DNA from 4 places in the Bradyrhizobium dasycarpum genome. Region 1 is predicted to be linked to each of the others. Evidence: predicted binding sites of a transcription regulator. Region 1 holds the regulator's gene; each other region holds the start of a gene.
What was found. The regulator LexA, encoded in region 1, represses DNA repair genes until DNA is damaged. The targets are predictions, from matches to a motif close to TGTTCNNNNTGTGTTCNG.
Positions count from the first base shown of each region.

Region 2: a site for LexA is predicted at 2,367-2,384, ahead of ruvC (crossover junction endodeoxyribonuclease RuvC). Genes of this name have one in related genera too.
Region 3: a site for LexA is predicted at 1,869-1,886, ahead of ACETMP_RS15130 (PA0069 family radical SAM protein). Genes of this name have one in related genera too.
Region 4: a site for LexA is predicted at 1,838-1,855, ahead of ACETMP_RS12685 (ImuA family protein). Genes of this name have one in related genera too.

Region 1 covers NZ_CP169574.1:1,538,968-1,542,573, reverse strand. The annotation lists gene ACETMP_RS07830 (ComEC/Rec2 family competence protein) at 1-110, shown strand, start outside; partial or broken gene ACETMP_RS07825 (hypothetical protein) at 235-670, opposite strand; gene lexA (transcriptional repressor LexA) at 1,221-1,922, opposite strand; gene glp (gephyrin-like molybdotransferase Glp) at 2,098-3,309, opposite strand; gene ACETMP_RS07810 (hypothetical protein) at 3,518-3,606, opposite strand, start outside.
Region 2 covers NZ_CP169574.1:5,969,097-5,972,702, reverse strand. The annotation lists gene ruvB (Holliday junction branch migration DNA helicase RuvB) at 1-827, opposite strand, end outside; gene ruvA (Holliday junction branch migration protein RuvA) at 953-1,570, opposite strand; gene ruvC (crossover junction endodeoxyribonuclease RuvC) at 1,809-2,336, opposite strand; gene ACETMP_RS28470 (YebC/PmpR family DNA-binding transcriptional regulator) at 2,562-3,308, opposite strand; gene ACETMP_RS28465 (methyl-accepting chemotaxis protein) at 3,530-3,606, shown strand, end outside.
Region 3 covers NZ_CP169574.1:3,116,412-3,120,017, forward strand. The annotation lists gene ACETMP_RS15120 (ribonuclease HII) at 1-131, opposite strand, end outside; gene ACETMP_RS15125 (VOC family protein) at 203-658, opposite strand; gene ACETMP_RS15130 (PA0069 family radical SAM protein) at 681-1,847, opposite strand; gene ACETMP_RS15135 (phosphoketolase) at 2,067-3,606, shown strand, end outside.
Region 4 covers NZ_CP169574.1:2,584,246-2,587,851, reverse strand. The annotation lists gene ACETMP_RS12695 (UdgX family uracil-DNA binding protein) at 1-528, opposite strand, end outside; gene ACETMP_RS12690 (putative DNA modification/repair radical SAM protein) at 528-1,757, opposite strand; gene ACETMP_RS12685 (ImuA family protein) at 1,920-2,708, shown strand; partial or broken gene ACETMP_RS12680 (DNA polymerase Y family protein) at 2,605-3,606, shown strand, end outside.

The DNA of each region.
Region 1 (3,606 bases):
CCGCCGGCGCCGGCGAGGGGGATTTCGACGGCAGCCTTGCGCCGAAGACGGCCGTGCCCCGCAACCGGGACGCAACGCCATCGGAGACGGACTTGCTGGCGGAGGATTGAGGAGCGATGCGGGGGAGGTCGATCGGACGGGATTTCGCAGGACGCAAACCATACCATCTCGCCGGCCTCGGCCGGCGATGGCATTTCATTCCAGGCCCACGACCATCGGCCGGGGGCGACGACGTCAGCCAATCGGCAGGCGCGTGACCGGTGACCGACTGTCGGCGATGATCTGCGGCTTGTGCTCGCGTTCGCCGGCCGGCTGCGTCACCGGCAGTTGCAGCACGGTTGCGCGCTGGCCTTCGACCAGTTGAGTCACCAGCACGTATTTGCCGTCCAGGAAATTCGATCGCGTCGTGATGGCGATCGGGAATGTGCGGATCGATCTTGCCGAACTTGCCGACGCGGGAGTTGACGGTGCGCGTCCAGATCCAGCGGTTGTCGTAACGGACGTTGTCGGCGAAGGCGAGCTCCGTCCCCGGCAGCAGGCAGACCGCAACGGAGAGATCGGCTTCGGAGGCGAAGCCGCGCGTCGAGGTGCCGCGGAAGGTTGTCGTGACGATCGTCTCTCCGACCTCAGCGGGACGCGTCGCGACGGCATGCAGGCTGTAGTCACACATCGGGTGCTCCTCATGCGAAGATAGCGACCCGCACCTCTCTTGGAGGCACAGGCCTCGAAGTAGAAGCATGCAACGCTCTGCTCGGTTGTAGGCAGATCTGCGGCTGTGATTCGCGAGGGGCGATCACATTATCTTTCCCGAAGTCGGTAGGAACAAAGCCAAGTCCCGCGCATTCTGGCGGGCGTCTGGGACTGGCCCGGACCGCTGCGCCGGCCGCTCGATTGCGACGGCTGCACGATGATATTGCGGGCGCTGCGGACTTGCCCATTCACCGCCGTGTTGTTGCGGACATGATGATGCGCCGCGACGGCTGCACTCAAACGCTCTGGCGCTCGGCTGTCCTCTCCAACTCGAACGGCCGTGAAGCGATGTTGCTTCGCGCCGGCCCAGGGAGGATATCGCCGGAGAGGAGGGGCCGGATCATCTGCGCAGAACCGGAAAGACGATCCAGCCGGAGCGGACATTGGTCCGCTCCAATTGTTGATCGGCGATGCCGACCGAAGGGCGCACGCAGACGCCGCAATACGTCCGGATCGAGTCGTTCCGGAAGTCAGTACTTGCGGTAAAGCCCGATCAGCTTGCCCTGAATCTTCACGCGGTTCGGCGGCAGGATGCGCACCTCATAAGCGGCATTGGCCGGCTCGAGTGCGATCGAGGCGCCCCGGCGGCGGAAGCGCTTGAGCGTGGCCTCCTCGTCGTCGATCAGCGCCACCACGATGTCGCCGGTATCGGCGCTCTCGTTGCGCTGAATCAGCGCCATGTCGCCGTCGAGGATACCGGCTTCCACCATGGAATCGCCGCGCACCTCGAGTGCGTAGTGCTCGCCCGAGCCGAGCATGTCGGGCGGCACGCTGATGGTGTGGCTGCGGGTCTGCAACGCCTCGATTGGCGTACCGGCCGCGATACGGCCCATCACGGGCACCGCAACGGGCCGCTCGCCCTCGCCCATGGACGGGCTGGAGCTCGTGCGGACCTTGCCGAGATTGCCCTCGATGACGCTCGGCGTGAAGCCGCGCCGGGCGCCGGCGGCAGCCTGGAGCTCCGGCAGCTTGATCACTTCGATGGCGCGTGCGCGGTTGGGCAGGCGGCGGATGAAGCCGCGCTCCTCGAGCGCGGTGATGAGGCGGTGGATGCCCGACTTCGAGCGCAGGTCGAGCGCGTCCTTCATCTCGTCGAAGGAGGGCGGCACACCGCTTTCCTTCAAACGTTCGCTGATGAACCTCAGAAGCTCGTATTGTTTGCGCGTTAACATCTCGACCAAAGTCCCCCGGTTGATGTCGTTCGATTCCGAGACGATGAGTTCAGCGATGAGCCGCTACATGCTCGAAACAAATCATGAACGGACACTATATGTTCGATACATGTTCCGCAACTGCTTAATTTACCGTGAACGGCGGCGAGCTCGCGGAATGCGTGTGGCCGTGCACTCAGACGGGGAGCCGCAGCACCTCGCAGGGGCTGCCGGCCTCGGCCTTCGGCGCGAACGGTGCGCGCACGAGAAGTACCTGTGCCGCAGCAAGATTCGCAAGCAGAGAGGAATCCTGATGGCTGACGGGAACGGCGACTTGCGCACCGTCGTCGCGCAGTTCCAGGCGCGCGCGCAGGTAATCCTCGCGCTGGTCGTTGGCGCCGAGATCCTTGCCCAGCACGGCGCGCTCGCGGCGATGATGAATCACTGAACGGCCCGACAAGGCGCGAATCAACGGCACCATGAACAGGAACGCGCACACGTAGGACGACACGGGATTGCCGGGCAGGCCGATCACGCGCATTGCGCCGAGCCGTCCGTGCATCATCGGCTTGCCGGGCCGGATCGCGATCTTCCAGAACGCCATCGAGATGCCTTCGCCCCGCAGCGCCTGCTGGACCAGATCATGGTCGCCGACCGACGCGCCGCCGGTCGTGACCAGGATGTCAGCACCGTTCTCGCGGGCGCGGCGGATTCCGGCGGAGGTGGCCTCCAGCGTGTCGGCGGCGACACCGAGGTCGATGGTTTCGGCGCCCTCGCTGCGGGCGAGCGCATGCAGGGCGTAGCCGTTGGAATAGACGATCTGGCCGTGCCCGGGCGTGGTGCCCGGCCTCACCAGCTCGTCGCCGGTGGCGAGGATCGCAACCTTGGGACGGCGGCAGACGGCGAGGTGCGGGTGATTCATCGCCGCGGCAAGCGCGAGATCGCGCTCCGTCAGGCGGGTTCCCTTGCGCAGGAGCACGTCACCCTCGCGGAAATCGACCCCGGCCGGGCGGACGTGCCGTCCGGCGATCGCGGCTTCCTTGATGGTGACGCTGTTGCCGTCCGCGACAGTGTCCTCCTGGATCACGACCGCGTCCGCTCCATCGGGGATGACGCCGCCGGTGAAGATCCGCACGGCTTCGCCGGCGCCAACTGCTCTTGTGAAAGGACGGCCGGCTGCGATCTCGCCGATCACCGTCAGCCGGGAATCGACCGTTGCCGCATCGGCCGCGCGCACGGCGTAACCGTCCATCGCCGACATCGCCTGCGGCGGCTGCGTGCGCCGCGCCGCGACGTCATGCGCGAGCACGCGGTGATAGGCTTCGTCGAGCGAAACCATCTGTTCAGGCAGCGGCTCTGCACCTGCCAGCACCGCAGCAAAGGCGTCGGAAACCGGCATCAGGGCCACGGGCGAAACTCCTGCTCGCACATCGTTCAATGGGGCGGCGAGAGTTCTAGCTGACTGCAGACGCGAGGCAAAGCAGCACGCAGGATGATCTATCCTGCGTGCTCTCCTTGATCGAGCAAGTGCAAGTTCGCACACGTGATTCTAAAGGCGAAACGGCCGGCATGAGCCTGGCCAACACTGAGTCGGCCAGCGCCACCCGCTCATGTGGTCAAGGTGCCGTCGGATCGTCCCGGCTGACGTCCCATGCGACGTCGGGAGGTTTGGGGCCTTGGTCCCTGTCGGGGAGCGGATCGGCCT
Region 2 (3,606 bases), 2.5 Mb from region 1:
TTGAGCGCGATGGTCGTGAGATAGCGGCGGTCCATCGCATCGAGACCTGCGGCATCGACCTCGAGCGCGCTCAGCGCGTGATCGGCGATCTTGCGATCGATCGTGGCGGCGTCCGCCGCGGAAGCAAAATCGCGGACGCGCCGCAGCAGGCGGCCGGCGATGCGCGGCGTGCCGCGGGCGCGGCGCGCGATCTCGTTGGCGCCGTCCGCGCTCATGCCGACATTGAGCACGCGCGCGCCGCGGCTGACGATGCTCTCCAACTCCTCGATCGTGTAGAAATTCAGCCGCACCGGGATGCCGAAGCGGTCGCGCAGGGGATTGGTGAGCAGGCCGGCGCGCGTGGTGGCGCCGACGAGCGTGAACTTCGACAGCTCGATCTTCACCGAGCGCGCCGCCGGACCCTCGCCGATGATGAGGTCGAGCTGAAAATCCTCCATCGCGGGATAGAGCACCTCTTCCACCGCCGGGCTCAGGCGATGGATCTCGTCGATGAAGAGCACGTCGCGCTCTTCGAGATTGGTGAGGAGGGCGGCGAGATCGCCGGCCTTGGCGATGACAGGCCCCGAGGTGGCACGGAAGCCGACGCCGAGCTCCTTGGCGACGATCTGCGCCAGCGTGGTCTTGCCGAGGCCGGGGGGACCGACGAACAGCACGTGATCCAACGCCTCGCCACGCTTGCGCGCCGCCTCGATGAAGATCGACAGGTTCTTGCGCGCCTGCTGCTGGCCGACGAAATCGGACAGCGATTGCGGCCGCAGCGCAGTATCGCCGACATCGTCGCTGCGGCGCTCGGGCGAGACCATGCGGCTGGCCTTGGGGTCGCTCACCTAGTGAACTCCTCGTAGGGTGGGCAAAGGCGCCCTTCGCGCCGTGCCCACCACGTCTCCGATCGCTCCAAAGATGGTGGGCACGCTGCGCTTTGCCCACCCTACGAGACTGACCATTGCCGCGCTCACTTCGCCAACTCCTTCAGGCCGAGGCGGATGAGCTGTGCCGTCTCGGCGCCCTCACCCGCGCTGCGCGAGGCCGATGCGATCGCAGCAGCCGCCTGCGGCTGGCCGTAGCCGAGATTCACCAGCGCGGAGATCGCATCCGCCACCGGGCGCGGCGCGCGCTGGTCGTCGACGGCACCGGCGAGATGCACGACGGCCGGATCGACATTGGCGAAGGCCGGCGCCTTGTCTTTGAGTTCGGTGACGATGCGCTCGGCGACCTTGGGGCCGACGCCGGGCGTGCGCGCCACCGCGGCCTTGTCGCGCAGCGCAATCGCATTGGCGAGATCGGCCGGCGCCAGCGTGCCGAGCACGGCGAGCGCGACCTTGGCGCCGACGCCCTGCACGGTCTGGAGCAGGCGAAACCATTCGCGCTCCTGATCGGTGCGGAAGCCGAACAGTTTGATCTGGTCCTCGCGGACATAGGTCTCGATCGAGAGCACGGCGGCCTCGCCCGGCGAGGGCAGATGCTGCAAGGTGCGCGAGGAGCAATGCACCTGATAGCCGACCCCGCCGACGTCGAGGATGACGAAATCCTCGCCGTAGGAATCGATCAGGCCCTTGAGCTTGCCGATCATCGCTGCGCACCCATCGCTTGAAGGACGCACGGCACACCGGATCCGTTCCCTCCCCCTTGTGGGGGAGGGTCACGGAGGGGGGTGCCACACGGGGATTCTCTCGAAGGCGCGAGCGCGGCATGCGCCGCTCACCAACGACCGCGGCACCACCGCTGCGGCTACCCCTCTCCCCAGTCCTCCCCCACAAGGGGGAGGGAGCGCACCGCCGATGCCGCTCATCTGTGCCTCGCGACGCGCATCATATCCCCACCACCTTCAGCCGGAGCGCTGTGCTCTGGCGGTGATGGGCGTGGGTGATGGCGATGGCGAGCGCGTCGGCGGCGTCTGCCGACGGCGGCTCGGCCTTGGGCAGCAAGATCTTCAGCATCATCGCGATCTGTTGCTTGTCGGCATGACCGGCGCCGACCACGGTCTTCTTGACCTGGTTCGGCGCATATTCGGCGACCGGGATGCCGAACATTGCGGGCGCCAGCATGGCGACGCCGCGGGCCTGGCCGAGTTTCAGCGTGGCGACGCCGTCCTTGTTGACAAAGGTCTGCTCGACCGCCGCTTCCATCGGCTGATGGCTGGAGAGAACGGCCGCGAGCCCTTCATGGATCGCGAGCAGGCGGCTCGCCAGCGGCAAATCGTCCGGCGGCTCCACCGAACCGCAGGCGACGTAGATCAGCCGGTTGCCCTCAGCCTCGATCACGCCCCAGCCGGTGCGGCGCAGGCCGGGGTCGATGCCGATGATGCGGACGGGGCCACGAATCGGGAGCGCAGTCATGGGCCAGTGATAGCGGCTGGCCGCCGGAAGCGAAACAGAAACAGAACAGAAGTAACAGGGGAAGTGGGTCGGACAGCACCTGCCCCGTATTCCGCCGTCATACCCCGCGAAGGCGGGGTATCCAGTACGCCGCGGCTTATCCGTATCCTTCGAACGTCTCTGGAATACTGGATCGCCCGCCTTCGCGGGCGATGACAGCGGCGGTTGAGGCTAGCAGGCAGGCGCCTACCCGCCCATCTTCGCCATCAGCGCGTCCGAGACCTCGAAATTGGCGTAGACGTTCTGGACGTCGTCGTGCTCGTTGAGCAGATCCATCAGCTTGAGCAGCTTCTCGCCGGTCTCGTCGTCGACCGCGACAGTGTTCTGCGGCTTCCAGATCAGCGCGGCCTTGCGCGGCTCGCCGAACTTGGCTTCCAGCGCCTTGGCAACGTCGCGATAGCCTTCGGTCGAGGCGTAGATCTCGTGACCGCCTTCGCCGGAGACGACGTCGTCGGCGCCGGCCTCGATCGCGGCATCGAGCATGGCGTCGTCGGAGGCGACGCTGCGGTCGTATTCGATGATGCCGGTGCGGTCGAACATGAAGGCGACCGAGCCGGTTTCGCCGAGATTGCCGCCGGACTTGGTGAAGAAGGAGCGGATGTCGGAGGCGGCGCGGTTGCGGTTGTCGGTGAGCGCTTCGACGATGACGGCGACGCCGCCGGGGCCGTAACCCTCGTAGCGGATCTCGTCATAATTCTCGCCGTCGCTGCCGAGCGCCTTCTTGATGGCGCGCTCGATATTGTCCTTCGGCATGTTCTCCTGGCGCGCCGCGATCACGGCGGCGCGCAGACGGGGGTTCATGGCGGGGTCGGGCGTGCCGAGCTTGGCGGCGACCGTGATTTCCCGGGCCAGCTTGCCGAACAGCTTCGACTTCTGGGCATCCTGCCGCCCCTTGCGGTGCATGATGTTCTTGAATTGGGAATGTCCGGCCATGCGTGGTCTCTTGGGAAATCGTCAGCCAAAGGTGGAGCGTGGGAAGCGCGGCCTTATAGGCCGCCAACCCGCCGGAATCAAAGGGATCTCCTACTCCTAAGGTAGCACCCTAAAGGTGGCCCTGGGTACGGCCGGGTGCCTAGAGATCGGGCATTGTTAACCCTGATTTCATTCCGGACTGCGAAAATAGCGTCCGACCATTCCCCGACAAGAGAGAGCCGATGGCGTTCGGACTATTTCGGAAGCGTCTACCGGACCAGGCTGCGCCTGCGGCCGCCCCGGCGCCGCCGCAGCCGGC
Region 3 (3,606 bases), 1.6 Mb from region 1:
GGAGCGGCCATGGCTTGGGCCGCAGCCGTCTTGGCCGGCTTGGCAGGCGCTGCCTTGTTCGCAGCAGCCTTCTTCCCAGGCCTATTAGGCGCATCTTTGGCCGGCTTGGTGGCGGACTTGTCCCGAATCATGGCGGGGATCGTGCGCAAGGCGCCCGGCCTGCGCAACCGGGAACCTCTCGCAATTCCCGCTATTCAGGCATCTACTCCGCCAGATGCACCCGCCGGTCGTCGCCGACATCGATGCCGGGCGCGACAACGACCTCCCAGGGATGACCGTCGGGGTCTGCAAAATAACCGGAATAGCCGCCGTAATCGGTCTCGTGCGCGGTCTTCACCAGCTTCGCCCCCTTGCCGAGCGCAAAGGCCATCACCGCATCGACCTCCTCACGGGTCCGACAGTTCCAGGCGATCGTCATGCCGCGGAAGGCCTGCGGCCTCGGCTGGTCTGGCAGCCCCGCGTCGGCCGCGAGTTGATCCCAGCCATACAAAGCGAGCACGGGACCACCGGTATCGTAGAACGCGACGGCCTCGCCGGTCGCCTTCAGCCGGCGCGAGAAACCGAGCGCGTCGTAGAAAGCGATGCTGGCGCGGATGTCGCTGACGCCGAGCGTGATGACCGTGAGCCGCGGCACCGGCACGTTGTGTTCCCCTAGCATGCGACGCCTCTTCCGTTTCCGATCAGAACAGGCTGAGCTGGTCGCCGTTCCGCTTCGGCCGCGCAAAGTGATCCGTCGTCAGCTTGGAGCGCCGCTTGTTCAGCCCGAGCCGCTCGCAGGCGATCTCGAAGCGGCGGCCGATCGTCCAAGCCATCGGGCCGGTGCCCTTCATCCGCTCGCCCCATTTCGCATCGTAATCGCGCCCGCCGCGCATGTCGCGGATCAGGGTGAAGACGTGGCGGTAGCGGTCCGGATAATTCGCCATCAGCCATTCGCGGAAGAGATCGCGCACCTCAAGCGGCAGCCGCAGCAGCACATAGGAGGCTTCCTTGACGCCGGCATGGGCGGCGGCATCGAGAATGCGCTCGATCTCGCAATCGTTCAGCGCGGGGATCACCGGCGCCACCATCACGGTGGTCGGAATGCCGGCGTCCGAGAGCTGCTTCAGCGCCTCCAGCCGCTTCGGCGGTGTCGCGGCGCGCGGCTCCATGGTGCGGGCCAGTTTCGGATCGAGCGAGGTCACTGATATCGCGACCTTGGCGAGGTTGCGCTTGGCCATCCGCGCGAGAATGTCGATGTCGCGCAATACCAGCGCTGATTTGGTGACGATGCCGACGGGATGGCCGGCACGTTCCAGCACCTCGAGGATGCCGCGCATGATCTTGTGCTCGCGCTCGATCGGCTGATACGGATCGGTGTTGGTGCCGATCGCGATCATCCGCGGCTCGTAGCCGGAGGCGGCGAGCTCCTTCTCGAGCAGCGAAGGCGCCTCGGGTTTCGCAAACAGCTTCGATTCGAAATCGAGGCCCGGCGACAGGCCGAGATAGGCGTGGGTCGGCCGGGCGAAGCAGTAGACACAGCCGTGCTCGCAGCCGCGATAGGGATTGATAGAGCGGTCGAAGCCGATGTCGGGTGAGTCGTTACGGGTGATCACCTTGCGCGACGTGTCGATTGCGACCGTGGTCTTGAACGGCGGCAGCTCTTCCAGGCTCTGCCAGCCGTCGTCGAAAGCGACGCGCGCCTCGGCCTCGTAGCGGCCGCTGGCATTGGACTGCGCCCCCCGCCCTCGCCGGCGGGCGCGGTCGATGGCGACGCCGAGTTCCGGAAAATCAGAGTCCGCACCCGCCGGCTCGGAGGGCGCCTTGACCGGCGGGTGCTTGAGAGCATGTGAGGATGCTGCTGGACTCATGAAGCCAAGATAGCACGAGATAGGAACAAATCAAGAACACAAACAAGGAATGGGAAAACAACCCAGGCGGAGCTATCGCCCAAATTTCGAGCGCGGTCCTTTGACCTCACGCAACAAGGCTGTCGTAACGATCTCGTTTGATGTCGCCCCGGGATCGATCGCGCCGGAACAAAGTTGGTGACGATCGCGAGGCTTGGCTCGGCAACGATCGGCAAGAATATGACAAATCAACAACAATCAGCTGTCGCGAGCAGCGATCTCGATCTGCTTGATCGCTATTGGCGCGCCGCAAACTACCTCTCCGTGGGGCAAATCTATCTGCTCGACAATCCTCTGCTGCGCGAGCCGTTGCGGGCCGAGCACATCAAGCCGCGCCTGCTCGGCCATTGGGGCACGACGCCGGGTTTGAACTTCATCTACGCCCATCTCAACCGCGTGATCCTCGCGCTCGATCTCGACGTGATCTATGTCTGCGGCCCCGGCCATGGCGGGCCGGGCATGGTCGCCAACACTTATCTGGAAGGCAGTTACAGCGAGATCTATCCCGAGATCGCCCGCGATGCGGCCGGCATGCGCAAGCTGTTCCGGCAGTTCTCCTTTCCCGGCGGCATCCCGAGCCATGCGGCGCCGGAAACGCCGGGCTCGATCCACGAGGGCGGCGAACTCGGCTACGCGCTGGTGCACGCCTATGGCGCGGCCTTCGACAATCCTGATTTGATCGTCGCCTGCGTCGTCGGCGACGGCGAGGCCGAGACCGGTCCGCTGGCTGCGTCCTGGCACTCCAACAAGTTCCTGAACCCCGCCCATGACGGCGCGGTGCTGCCGATCCTGCACCTCAATGGCTACAAGATCGCCAATCCGACCGTGCTGGGCCGGATGCGAGATGCGGAAATCCGCGATCTCTTTCGCGGTTTCGGCCACGAGCCGCTGTTCGTCGAGGGTGACGACCCCAAATTGATGCACCGGGCCATGGCGGACGCGCTCGACGTCGCCCTCGCCAGCATCCGCTCGATCCAGCAGCACGCCCGCGACGGGCGCGGCAGCGTCGAGCGGCCGCGCTGGCCGATGATCGTGCTGCGCAGCCCGAAGGGCTGGACCGGCCCTAAGGAGGTCGACGGCAAGAAGGTCGAGGGCTTCTGGCGCGCGCATCAGGTCCCCGTCGCCGGCTGCCGCGAGAATCCGGCGCACCTGAAAGTGCTCGAAGACTGGATGCGCAGCTACGAGCCCGAAAAGCTGTTCGACGCGAGCGGCGCCCTCGTTCCCGAGCTTCAGGCGCTCGCGCCTCGCGGCGACCGCCGCATGGGCGCCAACCCGCATGCCAATGGCGGGCTGCTGAAGAAGGAGCTGAAGCTGCCGGACTTCCACCGCTTCGCGATCGAGGTGCCGCAGCCCGGCGGCGTCATGGCCGAAGCGACGCGCGAGCTCGGCAAGTTCCTGCGCGACGTCATCCGCCTCAACGCGAAGGAGCGTAACTTCCGCATCATGGGCCCGGACGAGACCGCGTCAAACCGGCTGGACGCCGTGTTTGAGGCGACCGAACGCGTCTGGATGGAGCCGATCAGATCCTACGACGTGCATCTGGCGCAGGATGGCCGTGTCATGGAGGTGCTGAGCGAGCATCTCTGCCAGGGCTGGCTCGAGGGCTATCTGCTCACCGGCAGGCACGGCTTCTTCTCGTGCTACGAGGCCTTCATCCACATCGTCGATTCCATGTTCAACCAGCACGCCAAATGGCTGAAGGTCACGCGCGAGTTGCCGT
Region 4 (3,606 bases), 1.0 Mb from region 1:
GCAGAGGTCGGGGGTCAGGATCGACCAGGGCATGTCGGCAAAGCGTTTTGCGAAGAAAGGCGCGGCGAGCTCGACGATGTGATGCTCCGGCTCGAACCAGGCGACGTAATGCGCCTCGCGTTCCCTGCCGATCTCGCGGAAGCGCACGAAGGCATGCATCTTGTGCTCGTCGCGATGCACCGCTCTCGCCATGGCGGTGACTTGCGCAACGTCAGGATCAGTCGCAACCTCGATGAGATCGTGATTGTCCTTCAGCCGAAACAGCAGCCGATAGAGGATGGCAAAGCGCTCGGGATCGCGGTGCAGGATCGCTGCTTTGGCGAGCTCGATGAATTTGCCCGACACGTTGAAGGTGCCGTCATTCACCTCGAGGATCGGTGATGGCGCGGGCGGGGCGAACAGCTCGGCTTCGCCGCCTTGCACGGTCCAGGTGACATCGGCCGGCTGCACGTGACGAAGCACGAGGTGACGTGCGGCTTTGCGCCAGCCGTCGAAATCGGTTTCGGTGTCGAGAATGATGTATTGCATCAGAAGCCAAACCCCAGTTGCGTTGCCTTCGGTTTGAACCGTTCGATCAGCCGCGCGTCGTCGAGACGGTGTGACGACGGCCGGTGATCGCTGAGGACGATGAACGGCATCGCCTTGTTGCGGGGCACATGCAGCCGCGCGAGATCGGCGAGGCGGATCGTGGTGGTGCGCCGTGCCGCGATGATGCGTTCGACCGCCTTGGTGCCGAAGCCCGGCACGCGCAGCAGCTCCTCACGGCTGGCACGGTTGACGTCGAGCGGAAAGCGGTCGCGGTGGCGCAGCGCCCAGGCGAGCTTTGGATCGATCTCGAGCGGCAGCATCGCGCTGTCGTCGACGATCTCGCCGACATCGAAGCCGTAGAACCGCATCAGCCAGTCGGCCTGGTAGAGCCTGTGCTCGCGCAGCAGCGGCGGCTGCACCAATGGCAAGGCGCGGCTGGCGTCGGGGATCGGGCTGAAGGCGGAATAATAGACGCGCCGCAGCCGGTAGGCGCCGTAGAGATTGGCGCTGGTGTGGAGAATGGTGTGGTCGGAGGCGCCGTCGGCACCGACGATCATCTGCGTGCTTTGGCCGGCCGGCGCGAAGCGCTGCGGCTTGGCCTTCGCGCTCCGGCCTTCCTCGGCCTCGTCCAGCTTCAGCCGCAGCCGGCCCATGGTGCGGCGGATCGCGCGCACGTCTTTCTCGGGCGCGAATTGCTGCATGCTGGCTTCCTGGGGCATCTCGATGTTGATGGAGAGACGGTCGGCATATTTGCCGGCTTCTGCGATCAGGGCGTCGTCGGCTTCCGGAATGGTCTTCAGATGGATGTAGCCGCGGAAGTGATGCTCCTCCCGCAGCTTTCGCGCGACACTCACCACTTGCTCCATGGTGTAGTCAGGGCTGCGGATGATGCCGGAGGAGAGGAACAGGCCCTCGATGTAATTGCGCCGGTAGAAGTCGAGCGTCAGCTTGACCACCTCCTCGATGGTGAAGCGGGCGCGCGGCACGTTCGAGGAGGCGCGGTTGACGCAATAGAGGCAATCGTAATTGCAGGCGTTGGTCAGCAGCACCTTGAGCAGGGAGATGCAGCGTCCGTCCGGCGCATAGGAATGGCAGATGCCCATGCCGGGCGCGGTCGAGCCCATGCCCTTGCCGTCGCTGGAATCCCGCTTTTCGGTGCCGCTGGAGGCGCAGGACGCGTCGTACTTGGCGGCATCGGCCAGGATCTCCAGCTTACGTTGTACGTCCATGACTGAATCCCGTTGATTCCGCTGATGAATCCGACGGAGCGCCAATTCGATTGACTCTCCGCGCGCCGTTAGCTTTATATTAGAACATATCATGAACAAATGAGCCAGCTGCTGGTTCTTCTTTTGAAGACCACGGCATCAATCTCTGAAGGAGCGGCGAGCATGAGCGGCGCACGTGGAAGCGCGCTTGCGATCTTGCGCGGCCAGATCGAGCGCATCGAGACGGCGGAGATCGTGCATCAGCACGATCGGGTGGCGCTCGGCCACAGCGGGATCGATGCCGCGCTGAAGGGCGGGCTCGCGCGTGCGGCGATCCACGAGGTGTTTTGCGAGGGGCGCCAGGGCGTGGCCGCAACGGGTTTTGTCATGGGACTTGCGGGGCGCGTGGCGGCACGCAAGCCGCTGCTGTGGGTGCGGCAGGATTTTTCGGAAATGGAAACCGGCGCGCTGTCGATGAGCGGGCTCAAAGAGCTCGGCCTCGATCCGCGCCGCGTGGTGATGGTCCGCGCCGCCGATGTCGAGAGCGCGCTGCGCACCTCGGCCGATGCGCTCGCCTGCGACGCGCTGGGCGCCGTCGTGCTCGAGCTCTGGGGCGAGACCAGGCAGTTCGATCTGGTGGCGAGCCGCAAGCTGACGCTGGCCGCGCAAGGCTCCGGCGTCACCGGCCTGATGCTGCGCATGGCCGCGCAACCTTTGCCGTCGACCGCGGAGACACGATGGATGCTGCGCGCGGCGCATTCGCCGCCGGGACCTGTGTGGAGCGTTTGGGGCGCGCCGCGCTTCGATGCCGAGCTCTTGCGCAATCGTCATGGCCCCTGCGGCCGGTGGATCATGGAATGGAATTGTGATGAGTGCCAGTTCAGCGAGCCGTCGACGTATTCTCAGCCTGTGGCTGCCGCGCCTGCCCATCGACCGGATTCAGCGGTTCCTTGGGATCGCCGGGCTGGGTAAATCCGCGCATCCGAGCATCGTCGTCATCAAGGACAACAATGCGCTGGTGATCCATGCGCTGGACGAGGCCGCCGAGCGCCTCGGCCTGTACATCGGCCAACCCTTGGCCAATGCACGGGCGATGTGTCCGGACTTAAAAGTGTTCGACGCCGATGTCGCGGCCGATGCGAAGACGCTCAGCGATATCGCCGATTGGTGCGACCGCTTCACGCCGCTGGTGGCGCTCGATCCCCCGCACGGGCTGTTCCTCGACATCACCGGCTGCGCGCATCTGTTCGGCGGCGAGGCTGCGCTGCTCGCGACGCTGGTTCGTGCGCTCGGCCGGCAGGGCTTTGCCGTCGGTGCGGCGATCGCCGGCACGTCGGTCTGCGCGCGTACGCTGACGCGGCAGGCATCTAGCAGCATCGTTGCCGATGGCGGCGAGGCGGCAGCGATCCGTGCATTTCCGGTGTCCGCGCTCGGTGCGGGCGAGGCCATCACCACCGGCCTGCGCCGCGCCGGCCTGAAGACCATCGGCGACGTCGCCGCGCGCACACGAAGCGAGATCACGGCGCGGTTCGGCGCCCGGTTCTCCACGCTGCTCGCGCATGCGCTGGGGCAGGGCGATGCGCCGATCAGCCCGCGCAAGCCGCTGCCCGACTACATCGTCGAGAAGCGTTTCGCCGAGCCGATCGCGACCGACACCATGATTGCGATGACGTTGTCGCGGCTGGCCGACACGCTGATCGCCTCGATGGAGAAGCAGGGCAAAGCGCGCGCGCCGGCTGGAGGCCGCCTTCTTCCGCACCGACGGCGTGGTGCGCGCGATCATGGTCGAGACCGGACGTCCCGTGACGAAAAGCGCAGTAATCGACCGCCTGTTCCGCGAGCGTCTCGATGCGCTCGCCGATCCGCTCGA